2 regions of the Aeromonas sp. 25-248 genome follow, and region 1 is predicted to be linked to the other one. Evidence: predicted binding sites of a transcription regulator. Region 1 holds the regulator's gene; the other holds the start of a gene.

Region 1 (3,948 bases):
TGGAGCTGGATCTGGTGACGCAGGGGATGAGAAGCAACCAGCACATCAGCATTGTGGGCCAGGAGTTCCAGACCGAGGGCGTTGGCCTCAAGGGTCACCTGGAACGTAAATATTTCGAGTTACTGGATAAAGGCCATGCCACTTATTTCAATGAAAAACGTTAATCTGGCCCTCACGGCCCTGTTGCTGTGCGGTTCCCTGAATGCCAAAGAGTCCGATTTCGCCGAGAAGGTCTATGTGGATGCGGTCAAGCAGGTGGCCGAGATGCAGGACAACCGCATCACCTTCAGCGAGGATGTCATCATCACCCAGGGCACCATCAAGATTAAGGCCGACAAGGTGGTGGTGATCCGCTCCGGCGACAAGGGCGCTGAGGTGATGACCGCGTATGGCAACCCAGCCACTTTCTTCCAGGTACTGGACAACGGCAAACCGGTCAATGCCCATGGCAACAGCATCCGCTACGAGCTTAAGAACCGGTTGGTGACCATCACCGGCAATGGCCAGCTCAAGCAGGAAGACAGCCAGGTGACCGGCGATCTCATTCGCTACGACATCGTCAAGCAGAAGATGATTGCCGAGAGCAAGGGGCCCACCCAGCGCGTCAAGACGGTGTTCCTGCCGGATCAGGTGGAGAACTTTGACAAACCCGCCGATCAGAAGAAGTAGGAAACAACAGCCATGGCAGTGTTAAAAGCAACGGGTCTGCAAAAGAGCTACAAGCGCCGCATGGTGGTCAGCGATGTGAGCCTGGAGGTGGGAACGGGCCAGATCGTGGGCCTGCTCGGCCCGAACGGCGCGGGCAAGACGACCTCCTTCTACATGATCGTGGGCCTGGTGCAGCGGGATGCCGGCCTCATCACCATCGACGAGCAGGACATCAGCCTGCAGCCCATGCATATCCGTGCCCGCAATGGCATCGGCTATCTGCCTCAGGAGGCCTCCATCTTCCGGCGCCTGTCGGTGTTCGACAACTTGATGGGGGTCATGCAGACCCGCAAGGGGTTGAGCCGCGAAGAGCGGGAAGATAAGGTCGAACAGTTGCTGGAAGAGTTCAATATCACCCATATCCGCGACAGCCTGGGCCAGAGCCTCTCGGGTGGGGAGCGGCGCCGGGTGGAAATCGCCCGGGCGCTGGCGGCAGAGCCGAGATTCATTCTGCTCGATGAGCCCTTCGCAGGTGTTGATCCTATTTCAGTCATCGATATCAAAAAGATCATCCAGCATCTGAAAGAACGCGGGTTGGGTGTGCTGATAACGGACCACAACGTCAGAGAGACGCTGGATGTGTGCGAGAAGGCCTACATCGTCAGCCACGGCAAGATGATTGCCGAGGGCGCGCCGGCCGATATCCTCGCCGATGAGCAGGTCAAGCGCGTCTATTTGGGCGATCAATTCAGTCTATAGTAAGGGGGCACCCCTCATTTTTGTTAGGTGACTGCCTCGCTGAACATAAGGATATCCCGACGTAGATGAAGCCGACATTACAGTTGCGTCTCGGTCAGTCCCTGACCATGACGCCACAATTACAACAAGCGATTCGTCTGCTCCAGCTCTCCACCCTGGAACTCCAGCAGGAAATTCAGCAAGCGCTCGACAACAACCCCTTGCTGGAGCAAGAGGAGAACGAGGCGCAGGAAACCAGTCAGACAGAGACACAGGACGCCAGTCAACTCGACTCCAGCGATGCCATGGCCCAGGAGAGCATGCCGGATGAACTGCCGGTGGACACCACCTGGGACGAGGTCTACTCGGCCGGTACGGCCCAGAGTGCAGGCCCCATCCATGACGGGGAAGACAGCGTCTATCAGGGGGAGACCACCGAGAACCTGCAGGACTACCTGCTGTGGCAGATGCGGCTCACCCCGTTCAGTGATGTGGATGCTGCCATCGCCCTTGCCATCATCGATGCTATCGACGAATCCGGGTATCTGACTGCCACCCTCGAGGATATTCAGGCTGCAGTCAGCAGCGAGGAGGTAGAAGTCGAACTGGATGAGATAGAAGCCGTGCTCAAGCGGGTGCAGCATTTCGATCCGGTCGGCATCGCCGCCCGTTCGGTGCAAGAGTGTCTGCTGATCCAGCTCGGCCAGTATTCGCCGGACCTGCCCTGGCTCGACGAAGCCAGAGAGGTGATCCGCGAACACATGGACCTGCTCGGCAATCGCGACTACCGCACCCTGGCTCGCAAGACCCGCCTCAAGGAGAGCGATCTCAAGGAGGTGCTGGATCTCATCCAGCAACTGGAGCCCAGACCCGGCAACGGCATCATCCAGAGTGAATCCCAGTACGTGATCCCGGATGTGTCCGTGGTCAAGAAGGGTAGCAAGTGGGTGGTTGAACTCAATCCGGATTCTGCTCCGCGCATCCGTGTCAACGAGGCCTATGCGGCCATGGCGCGCAATGCCCGCAGCAGCACGGATACCCAGTTCATCCGTTCTCATTTGCAGGAGGCCAAGTGGTTCATCAAGAGCCTGGAGAGTCGTAACGACACCCTGCTCAAGGTGGCCAGCTGCATCGTCGAGCAGCAGCAGGGCTTTTTCGAGTACGGCGAAGAGGCCATGAAACCCATGGTACTCAACGACATCGCGGAAGCGGTGGAGATGCATGAGTCGACCATTTCACGGGTCACGACCCAGAAGTACATGCATACGCCCCGCGGCATTTTTGAACTGAAGTTTTTTTTCTCCAGTCACGTCAATACGGAGGGAGGAGGAGAGTGCTCATCGACCGCTATTCGCGCCCTGATCAAGAAGCTGGTGACGGCGGAAAACCCCGCCAAGCCGCTTAGTGATAGCAAGATCGCGGATTTGCTGGCCGAACAGGGTATTATGGTGGCGAGACGCACGATCGCAAAGTACCGTGAATCCTTGTTGATCCCGCCATCCAATCAGCGCAAACGCCTGGTTTAGGCAAACAAAAGGAAGACGTTATGCAAATTAACCTGACCGGACACCATGTCGAGATTACCGAAGCTCTGCGTGATTATGTGAACAACAAATTTGCCAAACTCGAGCGTCACTTTGACCATATCAACAACGTACACGTGGTGTTGAGCGTCGAAAAACTGAACCAGATCGCCGAAGCCAAGCTGCATGTCAGCGGGGGAGAGGTGTTCGCCAATTCGCAGCATGCCGACATGTATGCGGCGATTGATACCCTGCTGGATAAACTGGATCGGCAGATCATCAAGCACAAAGATAAGTTAAATCAAAAATAACTATGCAACTTGAACACATACTGAGTCGGGACTGCACCAAGAGTGCGGTCCCTTGTACCAGCAAGAAACGCGCGCTCGAGATCATCAGTGAACTGGCCGCAGAGCGCCTCGGCGCTTCCCGCCAGGTCCTGTTTGAAAGCCTGCTGGCGCGAGAAAAGATGGGTAGTACCGGGATCGGAGCCGGTATCGCCATCCCCCACGGCCGGATTGACGACGCCTTCGCGCCGACCGCCGTGTTGATGACCTTCTCCGAGCCCATCCCTTTCGATTCTATCGACAATCAACCGGTTGACCTGCTCTTTGCATTGCTGGTGCCGGAAAGCGAGTGCAAGCAGCACCTCAAGACTCTTTCCCTGATGGCATCCAAACTGGGTGACAAGGCCGTCTGCCGCCAGCTGCGCCAGGCGACCAGCGACGAAGAACTCTATCAGATCATGACGTCGGCCTGAGGCCGGGTCTGACACAGCCACGTTGGCGTGAGGGGACAAGATGCAGTTAATAGTAGTAAGCGGTCGTTCGGGCTCCGGCAAGACGGTGGCCCTGAGGGTGCTCGAGGATCTCGGGTACTACTGCGTGGACAACCTGCCGGTCAACCTGCTGCCCCAGTTGATCGTGTCGGTGGAGAGCCAGTATGACAAACTGGCTGTCAGCATCGACGTGCGCAACCTGCCTGCCCAGGCAGACAGGCTGGAGAACCTGCTGAGCCAGGTGCGCAACGAGGGGCGAGT
Region 2 (3,948 bases), 140 kb from region 1:
GGGGCTCTGGGCGATCTCTCCCTTGAACAGGGCATTGAATAGTTTTTTGAACATGTTCGCATCCTCTCTGATACAGGCATTCTCCCCAAGGGTGGAATCACTGGCAAGCACGGGATCTTATTACCATTCGTTCTTTGCACTACGAACCATTCTCATTTAGATTTCATTTCATTCCAGCATGAGGTCCAGATTATGTACGTGTGTTTGTGCCGCGGCATCACAGATAACCAGATCCGCAAGGCGGTACAGGCAGGCAAGACTGAATTCCGACAGTTGAAACAGTCGCTGGAAGTCGGTACCCAATGTGGTAAATGTGTGCGCATGGCGATGGAGATCATCGCTACCGAAATCGACAAGATGGAGTCAGAGCAGGCACCGCTCTATTACGAAGTGGCGTAAAACCGCCGACTTCTCGTCTTCATCTCTCCTTCTGCCCTCCAGGGGACGACTTTCCCCATCACGTTATGGTCATGTTTCTGGACTAAGCTCTAGTGATCGTTGCCTAGGCTCGAACACGAGGAGTAATGTCGATGAAAGGAGATCCCAAAATCATTGCCCACCTCAACAAGGTGCTGGCCAATGAGCTGGTTGCCATCAACCAATACTTCCTGCATGCCCGCATCTATGATGACTGGGGCCTCAAGGGGCTGGGGCACAAGGAGTATCACGAATCCATCGATGAGATGAAACATGCCGACGAGCTGGTCAAGCGGGTGCTGTTTCTGGAAGGGCTGCCCAACTTGCAGGATCTGGGCAAGCTGCGCATCGGTGAGACGGTGGAAGAGATGCTGCGCTGTGACTTGTCTCTGGAGATGGACGCCATCCCCGACCTGAAAGTCGCCATCACCTATGCCGAGTCCGTGCAGGACTACGTCAGCCGTGACCTGTTCCAGGAGATCCTGGAGGATGAAGAGGAGCATGTGGACTGGCTGGAAACCCAGCTCGATCTCATCGCACGTATCGGTCTGGAAAACTACCAGCAATCCCAGCTCCATGCCGAGTCATCCTGAATCTAGATGACATCAAGAGACAATCCCAACCCGCCCAGGCGGGTTTTTTCATGGCGCCAGCGGCAGAGATCTTGCCCAACGATACGGTAGCCAACCTGGCTGCTGACAAGGCAGGCCAGAGGATGGCAGGATGGCAGGATGGCAGGATGGCAGGCGCCAGATTGAACCACCTCCGGGATCACAGTTACGATGCATGGGGCAGCGGCAGGCGCCGCTTTCGATTAGGATACGACCCCATTCCCATCATTTTGCTACGGATGACCTCCATGGAACTGATTGCACGCGAGATGGCGCCCCACAAACGGGTTGCCCTGGTGGCTCACGACAACATGAAAGCCCCTCTGCTGAACTGGGTGCTGCGCCGCAAGGAGGAGCTCAAGCTCCACCATCTCTATGCGACCGGCACCACGGGCACCCTGCTCGGCAAGAAGGCGCAGCTGCCCATTACCTGCCTCTTCTCCGGCCCCATGGGAGGGGATCAGCAGCTCGGCGCCCTCATCGCCGAAGGGAAGATAGACGTGATGATCTTCTTCTGGGATCCCCTCAATCCCGCCGCCCACGATCCTGACGTCAAGGCCCTGCTGCGCCTCGCGGCCGTCTGGAACATCCCGGTCGCCACCAACGAGGCGACGGCGGACTTCATCATGGACAGCCCGCACATGCAGCAGGCATTCAGCGTCCAGGTGCCCGACTACGCCGGCTACCTCAAGGCCAGAACCGAATAAGCAACGCCAGACAGCAAAGAGCCGGAACAGATGTCCGGCTCTTTTCTTTCATGGGTGGAGAAGGTCAGCGCTGGAGGCTTTTCTGCGCGAATTTGGGCCTGGCGTTCATGATCTGCTCCACCTGCTCGTCGCTCATCTTGCCCCGCGACAGCCCCAGAACCTTGTAGGTCAGCAGAGGGCGCGCTGGCAGGGCGATCATCAGGGCGCGGATCTGGTTCTCGTCCTCCTTCTCTCGCGTCGGCTTGCCGTAGGCGTAGGTGAGCACGCCGGCATCCATCAGGTTTTTGACGGCGGGTTCGGTGATCGGCAGGTTTATGACGCTTTTCCGTTGCAGTACGAACTCCCGCAGCACCGCCTTCTCGTTGAAGTCGAGGAAGCCAATCATCTGGGCCAGTTGATCCTGCTGGCGGCGGGACTGCCACTCGTCACAGGCCCACTCCCAGGCGATCAGGAAGCCCTGACTGCAGAAATAGGAGATGGCGATCAACATGCCGACCCCAAGCCAGGCCGCATGAGCCGTGGCCCACTGGCTCACGGCACCTTTCATCAATCCGGCCGGAAACAGCAGGATGATGCTGCAGCAAAGCAGCAGCCAGACCATCAGCCAGTTGAGGCGATTAAGCTGGTAAAAATGTTGGATCCACCGTTTCATCGTTCACCCTTCCCAAGTCAATGTGGACAGTAGCCAACTCGTAGCAATCGCTGTGCCAGCACAAGGATCCCCGTAAAAAGATCAGGATCCCGGACGGGAGAGTCGAGGGGGTTGTCACATCCTTTTACAACTTGTCGCGCGGATCATCTCCTGTTGGCCTTGCGACTCACCGAGCCACTTGGTAAAAAGCCCGCACTGTCACTGGGGAGTAGCAACCCGCCCGAAATCCGGGCAGGGCCCATGTCAACACTCTTGGATCCGCAGATCCATGGCATGGGCGGCGATAGCACCTGTCGTCCTGCAAGACCTTTGGCCTCGATACGCACGCCAGCCGGGCGAGCCGTATCGGGTCCATCGGTTGTTCTGCTCGCCTGGCGGTTACTCATCATGCTGATAACCTTGCTGTTATTTCTGATCTCTGCCGTCACCATCTATCTGTCCTGCGGATACTTCGTCAACGGCATCGAATGGACCGGCCATCATTTCAAACTGTCCCAAAGCGCCACCGGTTCTCTGCTAGCCGCCCTCGGCACGGCCCTGCCCGAATGCATCGTCACCCTGACCGCCCTGCTGATGGGGGATGCCCCCGCCCAGCAGCAGATAGGCATAGGTGCGGCCCTCGGCGGTCCCCTAGTGCTCTCCACCCTTGGCTATGCCGCCGTTGGCGTGACCCTGCTGCTGTGCATGAACCGGGAGCACAGAGCCATCAATAGCGAGGTGCAGCGGGAGATAGGCCGCGATCAGGCCTGGTTTGCCGGCACCTTCCTGTTGGCCGTGCTGCTTGGCATGATGGCCTTCACCGGTAAAACCTGGCTGGCCCCCCTGTTCGTGCTGATCTACCTCCTCTATGTGCGACGTGAGCTGAAACAGACCGACAGCCACGATGCCGAATTGCCCTCCCCCCTCAAGCTGGATCCGCACGCCAGGATCCCGGCGCTCGGCAAGGTGCTGCTGCAAACCCTGGTGGCGCTCGGTGTGGTGGCGCTGGCGGCCCAGCTGTTCGTTCACCAGCTGGAGAGCATGGGCGAGCTGTTCGGTCTCTCGCCGGTGCTGGCGGCCCTGCTGCTGAGCCCGGTGGCCACCGAAATGCCCGAGCTGATGAACGTGCTCATCTGGGTGCGGCAGGGCAAACACCGGCTGGCACTGGCGAATATCTCGGGGGCCATGATGATCCAGGGCACCATTCCCAAGGCGTTCTGCCTGCTGTTCACCCCCTGGCTGCTGGACAGCACCATGATGGCCTCCTCCCTGGTGACGCTGCTGGCGGTCGCGCTGCTGTGGTGGGGGTTCAGTCGGGAGCGGATGACAGCGGGCAGGCTCGCCCTGGTGGGGCTGGTTTACCTGGGTTTCTGCGGCTGGCTGATGATGAGCTGAGGGCCGGCATCTGCCTCTGGCGCAACAAGAAAGGGCAGGATCCCATCCTGCCCTTCATCTCACGGGGTAGTGTCAATCAGGCCGAGCCGAGGTCTTAGAACTGCTGGAACCAGCGCTGGATCTGGGCCGGATCCTTGCTCTGGGTCAGGGCGAGCATCAGCAGCACCCGCGCCTTCTGCGGGTTGAG

The links. Region 1 encodes sigma-54, which starts transcription at its own class of promoters, with help from an activator protein. Its sites were predicted from a motif close to TGGCACNGTTTTNGCTT; they were not measured.
Region 2: ACVDHI_RS13400 (superinfection exclusion B family protein) is a predicted target of sigma-54. The motif match lies at 2,429-2,445, and genes of this name have one in related genera.

What each region holds. Positions count from the first base shown of each region.
Region 1 is NZ_JBRKTB010000008.1:12,845-16,792, forward strand. Features, by position in the region: gene lptC (LPS export ABC transporter periplasmic protein LptC) at 1-164, shown strand, start outside; gene lptA (lipopolysaccharide transport periplasmic protein LptA) at 151-669, shown strand; gene lptB (LPS export ABC transporter ATP-binding protein) at 682-1,407, shown strand; gene ACVDHI_RS12700 (RNA polymerase factor sigma-54) at 1,473-2,912, shown strand; gene hpf (ribosome hibernation promoting factor) at 2,933-3,220, shown strand; gene ptsN (PTS IIA-like nitrogen regulatory protein PtsN) at 3,223-3,669, shown strand; gene rapZ (RNase adapter RapZ) at 3,710-3,948, shown strand, end outside.
Region 2 is NZ_JBRKTB010000008.1:148,643-152,590, reverse strand. Features, by position in the region: gene ACVDHI_RS13420 (HlyU family transcriptional regulator) at 1-54, opposite strand, end outside; gene ACVDHI_RS13415 (bacterioferritin-associated ferredoxin) at 193-399, shown strand; gene bfr (bacterioferritin) at 531-1,010, shown strand; gene ACVDHI_RS13405 (methylglyoxal synthase) at 1,277-1,735, shown strand; gene ACVDHI_RS13400 (superinfection exclusion B family protein) at 1,800-2,387, opposite strand; yybP-ykoY riboswitch at 2,579-2,686, shown strand; gene ACVDHI_RS13395 (sodium:calcium antiporter) at 2,775-3,761, shown strand; gene ansB (L-asparaginase 2) at 3,856-3,948, opposite strand, start outside.